One region of the Rhodoferax sp. GW822-FHT04A08 genome, then DNA from elsewhere that is predicted to be linked to it. Evidence: predicted binding sites of a transcription regulator. Region 1 holds the regulator's gene; each other region holds the start of a gene.

Region 1 (7,405 bases):
GTAAGTCAACGTAATTTGCTTGCCGGATATGGATGTCGAGCTAACCCGTATAGCTCCTTTGGCGCACGCAAACCATTCTTCAGGCGGCTCTCCCCGTGCAGTTATCAAATCGCCATCCTGAAATCGGCGTACATATGCGCATCGCAATATGTCGTGCCGCAGGCTTGGGGATAGTGATGAAAACCAACGCCCGCTGTTTATGGCTGTGCGTTCTTCTACCGTCAATATGGGTTCATCCATGCGCATCCAAATTCGGGTTGTTTGCTAATTCCGTCCAACTTCTATTGTCGACTGGCGTGGCGCCATTTGCACAGTGTTGTGTCACGCGGGTGTCAGGTGGTTAATAAACCGCATACCTGTGCCAAAATGTGAAATAACTATGAAGCTCAATCGCAAAACCGTTTTCGGAGTCTTATTGGCCGCGCTGTTCGTGGCTTCGACAAACGTCTCTGCCCTGACTCTGGGAAAAATGCGCGGTTCTGCACTTTTGGGTAAGGAACTCGATCTGGCGGTATCCGTAGAGTACGCTGCAGATGAGGATATTGCGCCCAATTGCTTCAATGCCGATGTGCGCTTTGGGGATATTGCGGTTGAAGGCAGTCGTTTGTCGGTGAACGTCGTTTCGGGGCCGCAACCCCAAACCAAGACCGTTCACATCACAACCAGCTCCCGTGTGGGAGATGCAGTCGTAACAGTCAACCTTCGCACATCCTGCGGGCCCAAGGCCTCGCGGCGTTATGTTTTGCTGGCCGATGTTCTCAGTGAGTCTGATGCCGCTCCGCCTAGTGGGGCGTTGGCCTCTGCCAACGTACAACCGACCCGAAAGTCTGACTCTGCCTCGCCAGCAGTCAAACCAACGGGAGACATCGCTGCAGCGCCCGTTGTCGCCAAAACAACGGGCGTAACTTCTTCTCCTGCTGCCAAGAAGGCACCGGCTAGCAGTCCCGTCAAGAAGACAGCAACTGCCAGCCCTGTTGCTGAACATGCGGCTGCGGCGAAAGCGGCCAACCAAGCCAATGCGCTGATTCTGGAAGATCTCCAGCACCGTGTGGATGGAATTGAAAAGTGGCAGGCTCAGAGCACGGCAGCAGAGGATTTGCTCAAGAGTCAGGACCGCAATCAGGTACTGGAGGCGGGGCTGACTGGCCTGAAAGTGGTGACAGCCAAGAATCAACAAAACCTCCAACAGGTTGCTGCTGCCTTGGAAGGGATGGAGTCCGAGAACTATGGACGCCCACTGGTCTACGCGTTGGGCGCTTTGCTCGCCGTATGTGCGGTGGCGGTGGCATACGTCCTGAAACGCTCGCGTTCAAGTGGATCCGACGCTTCGCCCTGGTGGCTGGGCGGAGAAGGGCGCGCCGAGGCAAGGCCACCGAAGGCTGGCACTTCTGAGTCCACTGCTACCTCTGCATCGCAGTCGATAGCGGGATCGTCGCAATTGCCTGAGGCTGTCCAGACCATTGCGGTTGCGGCCACCGAAAGCAAACCTGCTGCCCCAGCCGTTGATGTGGATTTCGATATTGACTTTGCTGCAGCCCCCGCTGGCGATGCGAGTCCCATGACGCCTGTTGCACCCGCGTCCGCATTGAAGGAGGAAAGTCCGGACAAGGCCACGGCGACTCCGGTCAACGCAGTCCAGAATCGTGTCATCAATACGAAGGAAATGCTCGATGTTCGGCAGCAAGCCGAATTCTTCATGGCGTTAGGTCAGCATGATGACGCCGTGCGCTTGTTGGAAGAGAGTATTCAAAACAGTTCCGAAGCCAATCCTCTGGTGTATCTGGACTTGCTAAAGATCTTCCACACCTTGAGTCGACGCGAGGATTTCGAGCGTTATCGCGCTGAATTCAACCAGTACTTCACAGGTCGCGTGCCCCCATATGCCGACTTTTTGTCGGAAGGCAATGGTCTGGACGCCTACGATGAAATCTGTCAGCAGATCGTCGTGTTGTGGCCAACCGAATACACGGTGGACTTCATCGAACAGTGCTTGGTGAGAACTCCTGAGGATGATCCGGAACAGGGCATTGACCTGGAGGCGTTCAAAGACTTGTTGCTTCTCTACGGCATCCTCAAGCGGTTGAGTCAACCGGCAGATTCGTCTATGGTGCCCTTCAGTACGTCGCGGCTGTCCAGCTCTCAGGTCGCGGTTCTGGAGCCGAAGCATCCTGATATAGAGCATATAGATATCGAGGCCGCCGCTGTGCCTCTGCCGACGATTTCAGGCACGGTGGATGAGCCAGTTGTGGACCTGGATCTGGACATCGGTGGCGAAGGCGTGCCGGACAAAGAGCCGGAGCCCGGGAACCTCATCGATTTCGATATGTCCGGTTTTGTCAAACCCGAGCCGAACAAGCCGGAACAGAAATAAGCCAGGTTAGCGGCGCACCTGCAGTGCGCCAGGGTTGACGATATTGGTTGGCGTGCCTTTGATGAAGTTCACCACATTGTCAAACGCTGCACCAAAATATTCCTCGTAGGTGCTTTGCTCCACGTAGCCAATATGGGGAGTGCAGATGCAGTTCTCCAGGCGTAACAAAGCGTGGCCCTGAAGAATGGGTTCCGTCTCAAACACATCCACCGCCGCCAGACCGGGGCGCCCCCGGTTCAAGGCACTGATCAGTGCATCAGGTTCAATCAAGTCGGCCCTGGATGTATTGACCAGAATCGAGGTGGGTTTCATCAAGGCAAGGTCACTGGCTCGCACAATGTGTTGCGTTGCCTCATTCAGTCGCAGATGCAAGGAAATCACGTCGGAGTGTGTAAAGAACAGTTCCTTGCTGGGCGCCGCAATGTGGCCATCGTGCACTGCCGCCTCGCGGGAAGACTCACTTCCCCAGATGATGGTCTGCATTCCAAATGCTTTGCCATATCCGGCGACCAGTTTGCCTATTCTTCCGTATCCCCATATGCCCAGCTTCTTGCCGGTCAGTGTGGTGCCAATTCCAAAATTTGGGGGCATGGAGCTCGCCTTCAGTCCGGACTGCTGCCAGGCCCCGTGCTTCAAATTGCCAATGTAGTGGGGTAACCTGCGCATGGCCGCCATCAGCAACGCCCAGGTTAGTTCAGCCGGCGCCACCGGTGAGCCGGCGCCTTCGGATACAGCAATGCCACGTTCAGTACAGGCTTGCAGGTCGATATGGCTGCCAGCACGCCCGGTCTGGGAAATCAATTTCAGCTTGGGCAGCTTGTCAATGAGCTGGCGATTGATTGCGGTGCGTTCACGTATGAGCACCAGAATGTCGGCATCCTTGAGTCGCACCGAAAGCTGCCCAAGACCCTTGACCGTGTTGGTGTACACCTTGGCTTGATAGGGTTGCAGCTTGCTGGCGCATTCGAGCTTGCGCACCGCATCTTGGTAATCGTCCAGAATCACTATGTTCATGCCCCCATTGTGCCTTGATGGAGACAGAAAAACTCAGGCAGAACGGCGGCGGATAGGCGCTAACATGCGCTTCCCTTTGGTTTACTCGTTTGAAAGATATCCATGTCCATTTCCATGTCATCGGCCAGCCTTCCGGTATTTGCAGGCATGCTCAGCAACCTGAGTCATTTATTGGATAAGGCGCAAGCCTTTGTGGATACCAAGAAGTGTGATCCTGTTGCCATCACGCAGTACCGTCTGGCGCCGGACATGCTGCCATTCACCAAGCAGATTCAGATTGCATGTGACGCCGCAAAAAACGGAATTGCCAGGCTGTCTGGGATGGAGGCGCCCCGATTTCCGGATGACGAGCAAACACTGGCTGAACTAAAAGAACGCATTGCAAAAACATTGGCCTATTTGCAGACCGTGCCAGCGCACGCAGTGGACGGAACCGAGTCCAAGGAAATCACCTTCCCAGTAGGAAGGGACACCATGCGCACAATGCAAGGTGAGGCATACCTGAAACAGTGGGTGCTGCCGAATCTGTTTTTCCACATCACCACAGCCTATGCAATCCTGCGTCACAACGGCGTGGATGTGGGAAAAAAGGACTATCTGCTGGGTGCAGCCGCCTGACCGGGTGCACACCCAGAAGGGCCGCTCTTAGTGCAACGCCGCCTCGCTGGCGGCCAAGCGGTCCAACTCGGCACAAACGTCAGCCATACGCCCCGAAATGACCAGCCTGCCTACGCCGGCAGGCGTTTGGCCTCTGTCCACCACACGCAAGACCCGCAAAGGCCTGGAAGAAGCCATGGCGGGCGACAGATTGATCGCATCAGTCCCACGGCTGACGCCAGCCAGACAGGCTGTCATGCCGCCTCGAGGGAACGCATTTTGAACGGCCATGGGTGTCGGCCTGGCACTATGTGGCAGGCCGCCCATAAGGCGGTGCAAACCCTGGACCAGTTTATCTTGCATAAGCATTGCGATATTCATAGATTTCTCCCGGTTGCGGCTCACATGAGCATGGTGTTGCGGATAAGGCCAACTGCGAGTCCTTCGATTTCGAAGGGGTCTCCAGGTTCCACCACGATGGTTTGATAATCCGGGTTTTCCGGATGCAGTTCGATCAGGTGTTTGTTGCGGCGGAAGCGCTTGACAGTCACCTCGTCGCCGAGCCGGGCCACAATAATCTGGCCATTCTTGGCATCTTTGGTAGCTTGCACGGCGAGCAAGTCGCCGTCCATGATTCCCGCATCACGCATGGACATGCCTCGTACCTTGAGCAGGTAATCCGGTTGCCGCTGGAACAGGCTGTTTTCCACGTAGTAGGTTTGGTCCACATGCTCTTGGGCGAGAATGGGAGAGCCTGCTGCAACGCGGCCCACCAGAGGCAACGCCAGTTGGGCCAAACCGGGGAGAGGCAGGGAGAATTGTTTGACTCTGGACTCGTTGATGGAGCGCAAAGTCTCACTCTTGAGTCGGATGCCACGAGAAGTGCCGCTGACCAATTCGATGACACCTTTGCGGGCCAGGGCCTGCAGATGCTCTTCAGCCGCATTGGCGGACTTGAAACCGAGTTCGTTGGCGATTTCTGCACGGGTAGGAGGAGCCCCGGTACGTGCAATAGCGCTTTGGATCAAATCCAGAATCTGCTGTTGTCGGGCAGTGAGTTTGGGGCTTTCGAGCATGCTGACTCCTTTGGTGTGCACTGGATGGATCACTGGGATTGCAGACACTGTTTTCTTATCCAGTGACTGTATTTTTAACCAGTTTTATGCTTTTGACAAGAGGGTGACGTGATATGGCGAAAAAAGTGGTTTTTCTAGGTATGGGTGGGACGATTGCCGGCAAGGCGCAGAACGCTGGAGACAACGTGGGATACACGGCCGGCCAAGTGGGCGTTCAACAGTTGCTTCAGTCGGTGCCTGGTCTTGGCAAGGCAATGGGCGACGATCTGCCTGTGTCTGAACAGGTTTGTCAGATCGACAGCAAGGATCTTGAGCACGGTGATTGGTTCACGTTGACTGCCAGGGTTCTCCACCATCTGCAGATGCCGGATGTGCGTGCAGTCGTCATCACGCACGGGACGGATACGCTGGAAGAAACCGCCTACTGGTTGTCGCGAGCGTTGCCAGGGAAGATGCTCAACCAGAAGCCAGTGGTATTGACCTGCGCCATGCGGCCGGCCAGTTCACTTGCGCCGGACGGGCCCACGAATATGGCGGATGCGGCCACGGTGGCATGTTTTCAAGGTGCGCGGGGCCTGTTGGTGGTGTGCGCGGGCAAGATATTCGAAGCGGCGCATGTGCAGAAGGTGCATCCCTATCGCGTCGACGCATTTGATGCGGGCGAGGCCGGCCCCCTCGGCGTGGTGGAGGAAGGGAGCGTTCGCCTGTTGTTCAATTGGCCGAATGCGGATGCCCTGCGGCCTGGACTGGACTGCGCACAGTTGCAGGCGCGCGGTTTGCCGCGTGTGGAAGTCTTGCTGAATCACGCAGGTGCCAGTGGTGCCATCGTGCGCAGCCTGCTCAACCCTGTGGAGGGTGACGCACCGGTACGCGGCATTGTCGTTGCCGGAACCGGCAACGGCACTATTCACAAGGATCTTGAGGCCGCGTTGCAGCTTGCACAACGTCAGGGCGTACGGGTCGTGCGCGTTAGCCGATGCGCCTACGGCTGTGTAGTGGGTTCTGCCGCCGCCGCTGATGGTGGCTTTGCTCATTACGGTTTGTCGGCCGTAAAGGCTCGCATCGCGCTCATGCTGGACCTGGTTGAGGCGACTTAGGCGCGATCACCACATATGCAAAGGGCCGCACTTGCGGCCCTTTGGGGTTGTACGAAGTTGATTACTGAAGTGCTTCAAACACCCGCGCCGTGATGGAGTCCACATCGCCCATGCCGCTGATGGCGCGGTACTTGGGTGCCTTGGTTGGCTCCTTTTGGGCCCACTCGGAGTAGTACTGCACCAGTGGGCGCGTTTGCGCGCTGTACACATCCAGACGCTTGCGAACGGTCTCTTCCTTGTCGTCTTCGCGCTGGATCAGCGGCTCGCCGGTAATGTCGTCCAGGCCTTCCACCTTGGGTGGATTGAATTTCACATGGTAAGTGCGGCCCGATGCTGCGTGCGAACGGCGTCCGCTCATGCGCTCAATGATGGCTTCAAAGGGAACGTCGATTTCCAGCACATAGTCCAGCGTCACACCAGCGGCCTTCATGGCATCAGCTTGGGGGATGGTGCGAGGGAATCCGTCGAACAGGAAGCCGTTGGCACAGTCCGGCTGCGTGAGACGCTCCTTGACCAGATTGATGATCAGTTCGTCGCTGACCAGACCACCCGCCGCCATCACCGCCTTGGCTTCCAGGCCCAGGGGAGTACCGGCCTTGACCGCTGCGCGCAACATGTCACCCGTGGAAATCTGCGGGATGCCGAATTTTTGACAAATGAATGTGGCTTGTGTGCCTTTCCCGGCGCCGGGTGCGCCCAACAGAATCAGTCTCATGGAACCCCTCTTTTTACTTAAATGATGTGCTCATCACGGAGCTTTCGCCCGCAGCTACAGAATGCAAATTAACGCGCGAGAATAGCATGGCGTGCCTATAGGCTAACTTACAGATGATGCAGGTGGGGCGCCGGCAGCAAACACGCGTCGAACACGTTCCAAGTCTTCCGGTGTATCGACCCCTGCGCCCGGCGCGGCATCGGTCGTATGTACAGCAATCTGATGGCCGTGCCACAGGGCGCGCAGCTGCTCCAGTGCTTCGGTTATTTCCATAGGCGCCTGTGCCAGAGAGGGAAAGCTGCGCAAGAACCCCACACGGTAGGAGTAGATACCGATGTGGCGAAGTGGCGCAGGCTTTGGCAGCGTCTGAATGCCTTCGGCAAAGCCGTCACGCCACCAGGAGATAGGTGCCCGGCTGAAATACAAAGCCATTCCCGAAGCGTTCAGGACAACCTTGACCACATTCGGATTCTTGAAGTCTTGCACACTGTCAATGCTGTGCGCTGCCGTGCCCATGCTCGCGCCCTGGTTTTGT
Region 2 (7,405 bases), 740 kb from region 1:
CAATGGCCGCCATGCACAACTCGTGCATGAGGCGCGGTGCCACGTTCGCGGTCACGCTCACATTGCCGTGTCCTCCGCAGAGCATGAGCGCCACGGCGGTGGGGTCGTCGCCGGAGTAGATGGAAAAGCCTTGAGGCGCTTCCTTGATCAACCACTGCGCGCGTTCAATGTTGCCGGTGGCTTCCTTGATGCCGACGATGCCGGGCACCTGAGCCAGACGCAGCACCGTGTCGTGCGCCATATCGGCGACCGAGCGGCCGGGCACGTTATAGAGAATGACCGGCAGGTCCACGGCTTCTGCAATGGCCTTGAAATGCTGGTACTGGCCTTCCTGCGTGGGCTTGTTGTAATAGGGGACAACCTGCAACTGGCTGTCTGCGCCAACCTTCTTGGCGAAGCGCGCCAGCTCGATGGCTTCCTTGGTGGAATTGGCGCCGCAACCCGCCATGATGGGTACCCGGCCTGCAGCCTGTTCCACTGACACGCGGATGATTTCGCAATGTTCTTCAACACTGACCGTGGGGGACTCGCCTGTGGTGCCGACGACACCGATGCAGTCAGTTCCTTCGGCAATGTGCCAGTCAATCAGCTTTCGCAGTGCCGCGTAATCCACCGCTCCGTCTTCGAGCATAGGGGTAACCAGGGCAACAATGCTGCCCCGCAAGGGACCGTGTGAAGAGTTCATGGAGTGCCAATAGTTCGGTAAACGCGCATTTTACCTAGAGAGTGTGCCGCGCCATTTCCAAATGTCCGGCATCTGGTAAAGCTGGGGCAAAAGCCACGATACGTTGGACAAACCGGTCAGGAGACGGCAAAAAACCATTCTCATAGGCCACGATCTGCATTCCGGCACATGCCTGCAACAGTTCGCCAGCCTGCAGAAGAAAGTCGGGACGGGACGGGCGGCCTACCGTTTCGTTGCCCGCGGCAAAGGTTTCGTACAGAAAATACCCACCCGGCGCAACGCTGCTCACCAGTGTGGGCAGCAATGGCCGCCAGAGGTAATTGGTGACGACCACGGCACCGAAGGTGCGCAGGCCGTTTGCATCGGCCAATGGCCAGGGCCCAGTTTCAATGTCGGCCTGCAGCAGATGGGCTTGCGGCACGTTCTGCTGCGCGGCAGCGATGTCTTTGTCCACACCCCACACGGCGTGACCACGTTCCGCAAACCATTGGAGATGACGGCCGCCGCCACAGGCCACGTCCAGCACGGAGCAGTCTGCAGCGAGCAGATGCGTCCATCGGGTGATCCAGGGGGATGGTGCAGAAAGGTTGTGGGCAGCGGCAGTTGTCATTCGGACTCAGGGGCTAAAAGCAGGACCATAGCTGATTGCTGAGCTGCACCAGAAAGTCCGCTCTGCTATACAGGGCGAACACCGCAGTCAGCAAGGCCACAACCACCAGCATCACGGACCAGCGCGCGTTGCGTCGCATGGGGTTCAGGCCGATTGCGGCTGTACGGCGCGCGCAATGGCGCGCTCCTTGATGGGCAGATTGACCAGTGCGGCTGCCACACCCAGGGCAATGGCGATCAGCCAGACGCTGTCGTAGCTACCGGTCTTGTCATACAGATAGCCACCCAGCCATACGCCCAGAAAGGAACCGATCTGGTGACTGAAAAACACAAAGCCGCTCAGCATGGACAGGTGGGCCACCCCGAAAATTTGCGCCACAGTGGCATTGGTGACTGGTACCGTTGAAAGCCACAACAGCCCCATCACACTGGCAAACAGATAGACCGACGCAGGCGTCAGCGGCGCCAGCAGGAACAGGGTGATGGCGACCGAGCGGGCAAGGTAGATGAACGCCAGGATCTTGCGCTTGGCAAGGCGCTGGCCTAGCACGCCGGCGGCGTAGGTACCGAACACGTTGAAAAGCCCCACCAGGGCCAAGGCGTAGCTCGCCACCTGAGGCGAAAGCCCCTTGTCCTTCAGATAGCTGGGCATGTGTACGCCAATGAATACGACCTGGAAGCCGCAGACAAAATAGCCCGCCATCAGCAACTGGAAGCTGGGGTACTTGAAGGCCTCGCGCATGGCTTGCAGGATGGATTGATCCCGGTGCATATGGGCATGGCCGCCGAAATCCGGCTCACGCAGCCCCCAGGCCAGCGGTGCTATCAGCAGGGTCGCAAATCCCAGCAATACCAAAGCCTGCTGCCAGCCGAAATGGCTGATCAGAAACCCCTCGGTGGGCACCATCAGAAATTGCCCGAAAGATCCTGCCGCCGCCGTGACTCCCATGGCCCAGGAACGTTTGTCTGCTGGCACATTGCGACCGATGACTCCATACACCACCGCATACGTGGTGCCCGACTGGGCCACACCGATCAGCACGCCGGCGCTCATTGCAAACAGCAGGCCACTGTCAGCGTAAGCCATGCCCAAAAGGCCCAGGCAGTAGGCGGCCGCACCTACCAGAATCACCCGGAAAGAGCCAAACCGGTCAGCCAGCATGCCGGCAAAGATGCCGGCCACACCCCAGGCCAGATTCTGGATGGCAATGGCAAAAGCAAAGGTTTCGCGACTCCAGCCACGGTCCTGCGTGATGGGCTGCAGCCACAGACCAAAGCCATGGCGAACGCCCATGGCCAGCGTGACGATCATGGCGCCGCAGACGAGCAACTGAAGTATGGATATACGTTTTTGTGTTTCAGGCATGCCACCTAATGTAGCCAATCTGTATAAGGTCAGGAACGTAGTCCCGTACCAGCCCTGTTGCCGACGTGACAATCAGCCGCGTGCCGCGGTTGGCTGTCTTTTTGTACAGTGAAAAATCAATCACCCACTACAATGCGCGCCTATGTCAGCCAAACCCCCCTCATCCAATTCCGACTATTCAGAAGGCTCCATCCGCGTCCTCAAGGGCCTGGAGCCGGTCAAGCAGCGCCCGGGCATGTACACCCGCACCGACAACCCGCTGCACGTCATCCAGGAAGTGCTGGACAACGCCGCCGACGAAGCGCTGGCCGGGCACGGCAAGAAGATCAAGGTCTGCCTGCATGTGGACGGTTCGGTATCCATCGAAGACGACGGCCGCGGCATTCCCTTTGGCATGCACCCCGAAGAAAAGGCCCCGGTCATTGAGCTGGTGTTCACCCGCCTGCATGCCGGTGGCAAGTTCGACAAGGGCAAGGGCGGTGCCTACAGCTTCTCCGGCGGCCTGCACGGCGTGGGCGTGAGCGTAACCAACGCCCTGGGCAAGCGCCTGGAGGCCACCAGTTACCGTGAAGGATCGGTGGCTCGCATCGTGTTTGAAGGCGGCGACGTGACCGAGCCGCTGCAGGTGCGCAAAGTGGGCGAAGGCGACCGCAAGTCCGGCACCACCGTGCGCGTCTGGCCCGATCCCAAGTATTTCGAGTCCGCTGTGTTGCCCATGAACGAGCTGACCCACTTGCTGCGCAGCAAGGCGGTGCTCATGCCCGGCGTCAGTGTTTCCCTGTTGAACGAAAAGACCAAGGAAACCCAGACCTGGCTCTACAAAGGCGGTCTGCGCGACTACCTGATGCAGTCGCTCAACGCCGAGCCGGTGATTCCGCTGTTTGATGGTGAAGGATTTGCCGACAGCCAGAGTGAGCAGTTTGCCGATGGCGAAGGCGCCACCTGGTGCGTGGCCTTCACCGAAGACGGTCAGCCCGTGCGCGAGAGCTATGTCAACCTGATTCCCACCAGCGCAGGCGGTACGCATGAAAGTGGTCTGCGCGACGGCCTGTTCACCGCCGTCAAGAGTTTCATCGACTTCCACAGCCTGTTGCCCAAGGGCGTGAAGCTCATGCCTGAGGATGTGTTTGCGCGCGCAAGCTATGTGCTCTCGGCCAAGGTGCTGGACCCGCAGTTCCAGGGGCAGATCAAGGAACGGCTGAATTCTCGCGATGCGGTGCGGCTGGTTTCCGGCTTTGTGCGTCCAGCCCTGGAGCTGTGGCTGAACCAGCATGTGGAATACGGCAAGAAGCTGGCCGAGTTGGCCATCAAGGCGGCACAAACCCGCCAGCGGGCTGGCCAGAAGGTGGAAAAGCGCAAGAGCTCCGGCGTGGCCGTGTTGCCCGGCAAGCTCACCGACTGCGAGAGCCGCGACATCCTCTACAACGAGGTGTTCCTGGTGGAGGGCGACTCTGCGGGCGGCAGCGCCAAGATGGGACGCGACAAGGAAAACCAGGCCGTGCTGCCCCTGCGCGGCAAGGTGCTCAATACCTGGGAAGTAGACCGCGACCGCCTGTTCGCCAATACCGAAATCCACGACATCTCGGTGGCCATCGGCGTGGACCCGCACGGCCCCAATGACGAGCCCGACATGAGCGGCCTGCGCTACGGCAAGGTCTGCATCTTGTCCGACGCGGACGTGGACGGTTCCCATATCCAGGTCTTGCTGCTCACGCTGTTCTTCCGCCACTTCCCCAAGCTGATCGAGACTGGGCACGTGTTTGTCGCGCGTCCGCCGCTGTTCCGCGTGGATGCACCGGCGCGCGGCAAGAAGCCTGCAAGCAAGGCTTACGCGCTGGACGAAGGCGAGCTCACCGTGATTCTGGACAAGCTGCGCAAGGAAGGCGTGCGCGAAGGCGCCTGGACCATCAGCCGCTTCAAGGGCCTGGGCGAGATGAATGCCGAGCAGTTGTGGGACACCACGCTGAACCCGGATACGCGTCGTCTGTTGCCGGTGGCCCTGGGGGCCATTGATTTTGGCCAGACCGAGGCGTTGATCACCAAGCTGATGGGCAAGGGTGAGGCGGCGGCGCGGCGCGAGTTGATGGAGTTGCACGGGGACTCGGTAGAGGTGGACGTCTGAAGCTCCCACACCCCGGACTTCGCCGCTGTGGGTACACCCGCCGCGCAAACATTTAGTTGAACAAGACAAACATGACCGACCAACCAATCATTGATCTCACTTCACCCGACGGCGGCGGTGATGACCAACTCAACCTGGCCACATACGCCCAGCGCGCGTACCTGGAGTACGCGCTCAGCGTGGTCAAAGGCCGGGCCTTGCCTGATGCCTGCGATGGCCAGAAGCCGGTGCAGCGGCGCATTCTTTACTCCATGTCGCGCATGGGCCTGGGCTTTGGCGGACCCAATGGCAACACCGGTGCCAAGCCGGTCAAGAGCGCCCGCGTGGTGGGCGACGTGCTGGGCCGCTTCCATCCGCACGGAGACCAAGCCGCCTATGACGCACTGGTGCGCATGGCGCAGGACTTTTCGCAGCGCTATCCGCTGATCGATGGCCAAGGCAATTTCGGTTCACGCGATGGCGATGGCGCTGCAGCCATGCGCTACACCGAGGCACGCTTGGCCAAGATCACCACGCTGCTGCTCGACGAAATCGACCAGGGCACGGTGGACTTCCAGCCCAATTACGATGGCTCCACCGAAGAGCCCAAGCAGTTGCCCGCGCGCCTGCCGTTCTCCCTGCTCAATGGCGCCAGCGGCATTGCGGTGGGACTGGCCACCGAAATCCCCAGCCACAACCTGCGCGAAGTGGCCGATGCCTGCGTGGCCCTGATCAAGTCGCCGCAGCTCAGTGATGAAGAGTTGTTCACGCTGATACCCGGCCCGGACTTTCCCGGTGGCGGCCAGATCATCAGCCCGGCTGCCGACATTGCCGACGCCTATCGCACCGGACGCGGCTCGCTGAAGTGCCGCGCGCGCTGGAAGATCGAGGACCTGGCACGCGGCCAATGGCAACTGGTGGTGACCGAGTTGCCACCGGGCGTAAGTACCCAGCGCGTGCTGGAAGAGATTGAGGAGCTGACCAACCCCAAGGTCAAGGCCGGCAAGAAGGCGCTGTCGCAGGAGCAGACCCAGCTCAAGGCCAGCATCCTGGCGGTGCTGGATGCAGTGCGTGACGAGTCCGGCAAGGAAAACGCCGTGCGTCTGGTGTTCGAGCCCAAGACCAGCCGCATTGAGCAGCAGGAGCTGATCACGGCCCTGTTGGCACACACCAGTCTGGAGTCGTCCTCGCCGGTGAACCTGACCATGGTGGGGCTGGACGGCAAGCCCACGCTCAAGTCGTTGCGCCAGATGCTGCAGGAATGGATCAGCTTCCGCCAGACCACCATCGAGCGGCGCTCGCGCCATCGGCTGGGCAAGGTGCTGGACCGCATCCACATCCTCGAAGGGCGCCAGACGGTGTTGCTCAATATCGATGAGGTGATCGCCATCATCCGGAGTAGCGACGAGCCCAAGGCGGCGCTGATTGCGCGCTTCAACTTGAGCGACCGGCAGGCCGAAGACATCCTGGAAATCCGCCTGCGCCAACTGGCGCGCCTGGAAGCCATCAAGATCGAACAGGAGCTGTCCGAACTGCGCACCGAGCAGGGCAAGCTGGAGGAAATCCTCAATAGCCCGGCTGCATTGCGACGCCTGATGATCAAGGAGATCGAAGCCGACGCCAAGACCTTTGCCGACGCCCGCCGTACCCTGATCCAGACCGAGAAGAAGGCCGTGGCCGAAGTCAAGGTGGTGGACGAACCGGTGACTGTGGTGGTGAGCCAGAAGGGCTGGGTGCGCACGCGCTCCGGCCATGGTCACGAGGCCAGCAGCTTTGCCTTCAAGGCCGGAGACGGCCTGTACGACACCTTTGAGTGCCGCAGCGTAGACACGCTGCTGGTATTCGGCTCCAACGGACGCGTGTACTCGGTCGCGGTATCGCTGCTGCCGGGCGGGCGCGGTGACGGCCAACCGGTGACGACTTTGCTGGAACTGGAAAGCGGCACCCAGCTGCTGCACTACTTTGCCGGACCGGCAAGCGCCACCCTGTTGCTCAGCAGCAGCGCGGCCTATGGCTTCCTTGCCAACGTGGAAAGCATGGTTTCGCGCCAGAAGGCGGGAAAGGCCTTTGTCACCTGCAACGCGGGCGAGACCTTGTGCAAGCCGTCCCTGGTGAGCGGCGCCCATGGGCGCGTGACCACGGCCGGTACGCCGGCCACCATGGTCCCGGTAGCCACGCATGTGGCCTGTGCCTCCACGGGCGGGCGCATTCTGACCTTTGAAATCGGCGAACTCAAAGCCATGGAGAAGGGCGGGCGCGGCTTGATGCTGATCGATCTGGAGCCCAAGGACACCTTGGCAGGCGCGGCAGCCTATACCCGCAGCATCCGCATCGAAGGCATTGGCCGCGGTGGCAAGGAGCGCGAGGAAACCCTGGAAATCCGCAGCTTGAACAATGCCCGCGCCGCCCGTGCACGCAAAGGCAAGGCGGCCGATCTGGGCTTCAAACCCACTGGCATCACGCGGGTCGAGTAAGCCCGTATTTCCGTCGGAGCCGGGCTCGCCCGGTTGTTGATTTGGCGCAAATGCGCTGTCAGCAAACCTCAAGACGGTAATTACACAATGTGTCATGCATAAAAAATTGCTGATAGCGGGCGGGGGAATCGGTGGACTGGCGGCTGCCCTGGCCTGCGCGCGTGCGGGCT
Region 3 (7,405 bases), on a different contig from region 1:
AGGAATTTGGTCACGCCTTGCTGGTTGCCCGTTTGGACAACCTGGGTAAGGGCGCATCGGGTGCTGCGGTGCAGAACTTGCAGTTGATGTTGGGGCTTTAACGCTCTCAGTCGGGTTGTTGGTACGCGCTACGGCCCGTCAGGGCGGCGCGTTTTGCTCCGTGTCCCCCGCGCCCTTTGGGCGCTCCTCCTTTACCTGCGCAAAACGCACCGCCCTCACGGGCCTCCGGGTATGGGTGCGCACTGTAATGCAGTGTCTCTAAATAGCACTTCCAACCTGTGGCGCTCGCACTTCGAGCCTCCGGAGTGGGGTATGCATTTTGCGCAGATAAAGGAGGAGGCCCTTCAGGGCCGGGGGACACGGAGCAAAACGCATACCCCACTCCGGCGGCGGGCTCGCAAGAAAAAGTCAGCAGGCTGCAAAAGGCAATTAGTCTTCATCGCCCCCAGAAACCACTCGCCGAATCGCATCCCCACCAAAACCGCGCCCCGCCAGGAACCGCATCTGCTTTGCCCGCTCAGACGCATCGGCAGGCGGTTGACCAAACTTCTTGCGCCAGACTTCGCGCGCACGCTCCACCTCGCTGGCGCGTAGCGTATCCAGGGCTCTGGCAACTGCTTCGGGCTCCAACCCCTTTGCCTGCAACTCCTGCTTGATACGTTGCGCCCCCAGCTTGGCGGAGCGGCGGTGAATGACGGACTCGAGCACCCGGCCTTCGTTGATGAAATCCTTGGCCTGCAAGGTATCCAGCACCTTGGCCAAGGCGCCGGGCTCTTCTTCATACGGCGCCAGCTTGCGCTCCAGCTCCGCGCGTGAGTGCTCACGCGTGGACAGCAGCCGCAAGGCCCGACCGGTCAGGGAAAGCGGTGTGACGGCCATTGCTTCGCGGCAGCACCGGGCTTACGCAGCCTTGTCTGCTTTATCGGCTTTGTCAGCCTTTTTGCCCTTGACCTTTTCCACCTCGACCACCGGCAGCAGCGGGATGCCCAGGGACTCGCGCACCTTGTTTTCGATTTCTACCGAGAGATCAGCGTTTTCGCGCAGGAACTCGCGGGCATTGTCGCGGCCCTGGCCGATTTTTTCGCCCTGGTAGGCATACCAGGCGCCGGATTTTTCCAGGATGCCGGCGTTCACGCCCATATCGATGATTTCGCCATGGCGGCTGATGCCTTCGCCGAACAGGATGTCGAACTCGGCCGTCTTGAAGGGAGGCGCCACCTTGTTCTTGACCACCTTGACCTTGGTCTCGTTGCCGATGGATTCCTCACCCTTCTTGATGGTGCCGGTACGGCGGATGTCCAGGCGCACGGAGGCGTAGAACTTGAGCGCATTGCCGCCGGTGGTGGTTTCGGGCGAGCCGAACATCACGCCGATCTTCATGCGGATCTGGTTGATGAAGATGACCATGCAGTTGGTCTTCTTGATGTGGGCGGTGAGCTTGCGCAGCGCCTGGCTCATCAGACGGGCTTGCAGGCCGGGCAGGGAATCGCCCATTTCGCCTTCGAGTTCGGCCTTGGGGGTCAGTGCCGCCACCGAGTCCACGATGATCAGATCGACCGCGCCGGAACGCACCAGGCTGTCGACGATTTCCAGCGCTTGTTCACCGGTGTCGGGTTGGCTGATCAGCAGGTCCTGCAGGTTCACGCCCAGTTTTTGCGCGTACTGGATGTCCAGTGCGTGCTCGGCATCCACGAAAGCACATTGGCCACCTTGCTTTTGCATTTCGGCCACGACTTGCAGTGTCAGCGTGGTCTTGCCGGAGGATTCCGGGCCGTAGATTTCCACGACGCGGCCACGCGGCAGGCCGCCCACGCCCAGGGCGATATCCAGCCCCAGCGAACCGGTGGAGACCACCTGGATGTCCTCGATCACCTCGCCCTCACCCAGGCGCATGATGGTGCCTTTGCCGAACTGCTTTTCGATCTGCGCCAGCGCGACTTGCAGCGCCTTGGCTTTTTCGGTGTTGGCGCCATTCGTGTTGTTGGGGTTCTTGACGGGTGCGTCCATGGAAATCTCCTTAAAAATCAATCGGGTTGTGGCTTGCTCAGCATCTGCATTTAATTACAGGCTGGATGCTTGAACAGTAGTTTAACGGGGCTTGTTGAAATTGGTAAACACAATATTTAGTCAGTTTGCATTACCATTTGAACCATGATCACAGCACCGCCAGAACCACAATCTTCTTGGCGCAGCACCCATCTGGGCCACTGGTTGCGCCTGGCGCAGGAGCGGTTTGACGCACGGGTCATGGAATGCATGGCGCAACACCCCAGCGTGCCTCTGGGGCTGTCCAATCTGGCAGCACGCGGCCAGGTCAGCGCAGCCCACATCCACATCACCCGCCACCTCCCCCCTGACGGCGCACGCCTGACCGAGCTGGCACAGGCTGCCGGCATGACCAAACAGGCCATGGCGACCCTGGTCACGCAGTGTGAAGCCTGGGGCATGGTGCGCCGCGAGAACGATCCGGTCGACGCCCGCGCCAAGCGCGTGGTGTTCACAGACACCGGGATGGCTTGGCTTGGCGCCTACCAGGAAGCCGTCGCGCAGGCTGAAAGCGAGATGCGCGCGGCCGTCGGTGACGAAGTCGTTACCGTGATCGCTCTGGGGCTGGAGGCCTACAGCGGACGGTAAATGCGCACGGTGCAGGCCTAGAATGGCGAAAACAAGGAGACGGCCATGCGGATTTTGATTGCGGAAGATGACCAAGTCCTGGCGGACGGTTTGCTGCGGGCCTTGCGCAGCGCAGGTGCCGCGGTGGACCATGTGGCCAATGGTTCGGAGGCCGACGCCGCGCTGATGACCAATACCGAATTCGACTTGCTGATCCTCGACCTGGGCCTGCCCAAAATGCACGGCCTGGAAGTACTCAAGAAGCTGCGCGCCCGCGGCTCATCGTTGCCCGTCCTCATACTCACCGCGGCCGACAGCGTGGAAGAACGCGTCAAAGGTCTGGACTACGGTGCCGACGACTACATGGCCAAGCCCTTCAGCCTGCAGGAACTCGAAGCCCGTGTGCGCGCCCTGGTGCGCCGTGGCATGGGGGCATCCAGCAGCAGCATCAAGCACGGTCCGCTGATATACGACCAGGCCGGTCGTGTGGCCACCATCGACGGCAAGATGGTGGAACTGTCTGCCCGCGAGCTGGGTCTGCTGGAAGTGCTGCTGCAGCGCGCCGGACGTCTGGTCAGCAAGGACCAACTGGTGGAGCGACTGTGCGAATGGGGTGAGGAGGTCAGCAACAACGCCATCGAGGTCTACATCCACCGTCTGCGCAAGAAGATCGAAAAGGGACCGATCCGGATTGCAACCGTGCGCGGACTGGGCTATTGCCTGGAGAAGATTCCGGGGTGAAAATCTTCCAGCGCGAGCAGCGCTCCCTGTTCGGGGAAATCCTGGACTGGATGCTCACGCCATTGCTGCTGCTGTGGCCTATCAGCCTGGTGCTGACCTGGCTGGTGGCGCAAGGCATTGCGGGCAAGCCGTTTGACCGCGCGCTGGAATACAACGTCAGCGCCCTGGCGCAACTCATCACCCTTAAGAACAACCATGCGCAGTTTGTGCTACCCCTGCCCGCGCGCGAACTGCTGCGCGCCGATGACGCCGACACGGTGTACTACCAGGTGCTGGGACCACAAGGCGAATTCTTGAGTGGCGAAAGAAATCTCCCTCTGCCCGGGGACGATGACAAGAGCACCACCGGCGAAGTACACATGCGCGACGACGAGTACAAGGGCAGCGAGCTCAAAGTGGCCTACATGTGGGTCAAGCTGGACGTCCCCAATAGCAGACCGGCGCTGGTCCAGGTGGCCGAGACCATGGACAAGCGCTCTGTCCTGGCCACGGAGATCGTCAAGGGCGTGATGCTGCCGCAGTTTGTGGTGCTACCGCTGGCAGTGCTGCTGGTCTGGCTGGCGTTGGTGCAGGCCATCAAGCCGCTCAACCGGCTGGAAGAACGCATTCGCGCGCGCAACCCGGATGACCTGAGTCCGCTGGAGGTCGAGGCGGTCCCCATGGAAGTGGCGCCATTGGTGGCCTCTGTGAATGATCTGCTGATGCGCCTGAAAGAGTCCATCGTCACGCAAAAGCGCTTCCTGGCCGATGCCGCCCACCAGCTCAAGACGCCGCTGGCGGGATTGCGCATGCAGGCGGATCTGGCCCAGCGCGAAGGTGCCAGCGCCGAAGACCTCAAGCAGTCCCTGCGTCAGATCGGCCGCTCCAGCATTCGCGCCACCCACACCGTCAATCAGTTGCTGGCCCTGGCACGCGCCGAAAGCAGCAGCACGATATTGGCACACCAGCCCTGTGACGTTGCACGGCTGACCATGGACGTGATCCGCGACTGCGTACCACGCGCCATGGACAAGCACATCGACGTGGGCTATGAGGGCGCGCAACCCGGATCCGATGGCGTCATGGTGATGGGCAACCCGACCCTACTCAAGGAGATGGTGCGCAACCTGGTGGACAACGCGATCAACTACACGCCATCCGGCGCCGACAAACCGGGCGTGATCACCGCGCGGGTGCTGATCGACCCCTTCAGCCGGGTGCAGGTCATTCAGGTGGAGGACTCCGGTCCCGGCATCCCCCTGGCCGAGCGCGAACTGGTGTTCCAGCCTTTCTACCGTGCCCTGGGCAACGAAGCCGATGGCTCCGGCCTGGGGCTGCCCATCGTGCTGGAAATTGCGCGGCAACACCGCGCCGAGGTCACGGTGGAAGACGCCCGCCCGGGCCAGACACCGCCGGGATGCTGCTTTACCGTGCGCTTTCCGGCGGATGCCGGGGTGACGACCTACGGAGAATTAGTTACAGGCGTGTAGCGACTTGCCTGCCAGTGGTCCGCGCAGATCGGTCAGCTTGGCCTTGAGTGCGGCATTGACGGCAGGCAACTTGAGCTGATAGTCCTGCAACGCCTCACGCTCCTGCACCACGCGGGCCGTGTGCAGTCCCCGCGCAGACAGGCGTGCAAGCGCTGCATCGGCATCGGCCTTGGTGTCAAAGCCGCCCAGAGAAAAGCCTGGCTCCAAAGCGGCGTTCTCCAGACTTTCGGTCTTGATACCCATCGCCACGACCTCGGAGCGCTTCTTTGCCAAGGCCTCCGCGCCAGCGTACTTGCCCATGTAGATAATCCAGCGCGCAGCCACATGCTCTTCATCCAGTTGCCAGGAGCCGACGGGCAAAGCGTCCCCCAAGGCCTGGCGCAACACCGTGCTTTGCGCATCATCGAACGGCCCCGCCTGCAGGCATTCCTTGGGCTCACGGTCGGCCTTGACCTGCTCTTCGATGCGCTTGAATTCCTGGGGACTGATGAGCTTGACGGAATCCGGCTCTATCTGCTGCGCCAGTCGTTGCGGCTCGCGTTGCTGCACGGGGCCGAAACCCAAGGGCAGCAAATATCCGTTGCCCCAGGTGTAATACATCGCGTTGGCAAGAAGCAGAACCAGTGCAAGCAATCGCAACATGTCAGGCCGAAGATCCGTTAGGTGGGTCAGCGGGTGTCTGCGGTCGCACACTGACCTCCGCACTGCTGATTTTCTGAAGTCCGCTGGCAGTATGCACCAGCAGCGCACCGACCGCGTCCACGCCCCGTGCCGTGCCGGTGGTGCCGTCCGTGCAGATCACTTCGCGGCCATACAGCAGGTCGCGACCATGGAACGCCGTGCGCAGCGGAGCAAACCCACTGGCTTCAAACGCCTGCAACGTCCGCACCAGTGGTAACACGACGGCGCCCAACGCTGTCGGCGCATCCACCTGCGGCATAACTTCCGTCAACGCCGCTGGCGCTGTACGCAAACCTTCTGCAGCTCTGGGTAGGATGTTGATACCGATGCCGATCACGGCATAACGCACATCGCCGATGCTGGTGGTTTCGATCAAAATGCCCGCCAGCTTGCGCTCCTGCAGCCAGACATCGTTGGGCCATTTGAGCTGCAGCGACGGGTGCAGGCTCTCCACGACGGCCAACCCCACCGCCAGGGACAGACCCGACCAGTCAGCGGGCTGCAGCGGCATCCCCAGGGAAAACGTCAGCGTCGCACCGCCTGCCTGGGTATCGCTGTGCCAGTCCCGCCCCAGCCGACCGCGCCCAGCGGTCTGGCGCTCGGCCACCAGCAAAATGGGCTCGGTCTGCCCGGCACGGGCTCGGCGCATCAACTCGGTATTGGTGGAATCAACCTGCGGCAATACCTCAACCGTAAAGCCCGGCAACAAGGGCTCCACCTGCTCCCAGATGGTTTCAGCGGGCCAGCGAATCGTCATTCATGACTCCCAAAGCAGCGCGTGAATGCCCCTTCCCAGAAATGCCGTGGAACCGGCTCTGCCGGGCCGCTGGCATTGCCCCCTGCAAGGGGGGTGGCGCAGCGACACGCAGTGCGCGCAGCCTGGGGGTGTTCAACGCTTCGGCGCAAGCAAGGTTCCGCGGCACTTCTTGGCACCGCACCAGCAGGGGTACTCGGCCTTGAGCTTCTTGGTGTAGCGCTCGTCGATGATCAGGCCGTAGTCGTAGTTCAGCTCTTCACCCGCCTTGATATTACGGCGGGCCTTGATGAACACGCGGCCGTCCTGCTCGTCGGCTTCGCAGTTGGCGTCGCAGGAATGGTTGATCCAGCGCGACGAGTTGCCACCGTACAGCGCATCGATGACGTGGTCTTCATCGATGTGGAAGTAGAACGTATGGTTGGGGTCCTTGGGATCGTGCGGATGGCGGCGCTGGGCCTCCTTCCAGCTGATGACTTCGCCCACATACTCGATGATGGTCTCGCCTTCGGCGATGTCCACCAGGGCAAACACGCCCTTGCCATGCACGCCGGAGCGGCGGGTCTGGATGCGGCGTCCGTCCGATTGCGCCGAGGATTTCACTGGGTTTTTGGCCACGTCAGAAAAATTTGGTATGGTGAATCGTATGGGCGCGCATGTGCGTGCCTGCGTATGTGAGCGCGCCTGCGCGCCCGCGAGAACTGGATTGTAGTCAGATGAAGAATGCCGCCTTGAATAAAACACTGGTCATTGCCGAGAAGCCTTCCGTCGCCCAGGACATCGTACGGGCACTCACCCCGACTGCCGGAAAGTTTGAAAAACACGACGAGTACTTTGAGAGCGACACCTACGTGGTGTCCAGTGCCGTGGGCCACTTGGTGGAGATCCAGGCGCCCGAGGCCTACGACGTCAAACGCGGCAAGTGGAGCTTTGCCAACCTGCCAGTGATCCCGCCGCACTTCGAGCTCAAGCCCGTGGACAAGACCAAGACGCGCCTGAATGCGGTGGTCAAGCTTGCCAAGCGCAAGGACGTGGACAAGATCGTCAACGCCTGTGACGCGGGCCGCGAGGGGGAACTGATCTTCCGCCTGATCGAGCAGTACGCCGGTGGCGCCAAGCCGCTGGGCAAGCCAGTCTCGCGCCTGTG

The links. The regulator LexA, encoded in region 1, represses DNA repair genes until DNA is damaged. The targets are predictions, from matches to a motif close to ACTGTATNNNNATACAGT.
Region 2: AC1RMF_RS00575 (DNA topoisomerase IV subunit B) is a predicted target of LexA. The motif match lies at 2,753-2,770, and genes of this name have one in related genera.
Region 3: recA (recombinase RecA) is a predicted target of LexA. The motif match lies at 2,051-2,068, and genes of this name have one in related genera.

Annotation. Positions count from the first base shown of each region.
Region 1 covers NZ_JBXAMW010000001.1:857,275-864,679, forward strand. Annotated here, with positions in the region: gene AC1RMF_RS04005 (Crp/Fnr family transcriptional regulator) at 1-240, opposite strand, end outside; gene AC1RMF_RS04010 (type IV pilus assembly protein FimV) at 380-2,371, shown strand; gene AC1RMF_RS04015 (D-2-hydroxyacid dehydrogenase family protein) at 2,378-3,385, opposite strand; gene AC1RMF_RS04020 (DUF1993 domain-containing protein) at 3,500-4,003, shown strand; gene AC1RMF_RS04025 (hypothetical protein) at 4,031-4,273, opposite strand; gene lexA (transcriptional repressor LexA) at 4,384-5,058, opposite strand; gene AC1RMF_RS04035 (asparaginase) at 5,172-6,155, shown strand; gene adk (adenylate kinase) at 6,217-6,870, opposite strand; gene kdsB (3-deoxy-manno-octulosonate cytidylyltransferase) at 6,973-7,405, opposite strand, start outside.
Region 2 covers NZ_JBXAMW010000001.1:115,078-122,482, forward strand. Annotated here, with positions in the region: gene dapA (4-hydroxy-tetrahydrodipicolinate synthase) at 1-685, opposite strand, end outside; gene AC1RMF_RS00560 (class I SAM-dependent methyltransferase) at 720-1,295, opposite strand; gene AC1RMF_RS00565 (hypothetical protein) at 1,309-1,434, opposite strand; gene AC1RMF_RS00570 (MFS transporter) at 1,440-2,660, opposite strand; gene AC1RMF_RS00575 (DNA topoisomerase IV subunit B) at 2,803-4,782, shown strand; gene parC (DNA topoisomerase IV subunit A) at 4,854-7,235, shown strand; gene AC1RMF_RS00585 (FAD-dependent monooxygenase) at 7,330-7,405, shown strand, end outside.
Region 3 covers NZ_JBXAMW010000007.1:284,106-291,510, reverse strand. Annotated here, with positions in the region: gene argC (N-acetyl-gamma-glutamyl-phosphate reductase) at 1-101, shown strand, start outside; gene recX (recombination regulator RecX) at 430-879, opposite strand; gene recA (recombinase RecA) at 901-2,007, opposite strand; gene AC1RMF_RS15830 (MarR family winged helix-turn-helix transcriptional regulator) at 2,152-2,634, shown strand; gene AC1RMF_RS15825 (response regulator) at 2,680-3,354, shown strand; gene AC1RMF_RS15820 (sensor histidine kinase) at 3,351-4,823, shown strand; gene AC1RMF_RS15815 (SPOR domain-containing protein) at 4,806-5,465, opposite strand; gene AC1RMF_RS15810 (biotin--[acetyl-CoA-carboxylase] ligase) at 5,467-6,261, opposite strand; gene AC1RMF_RS15805 (SET domain-containing protein) at 6,394-6,876, opposite strand; gene AC1RMF_RS15800 (DNA topoisomerase III) at 6,975-7,405, shown strand, end outside.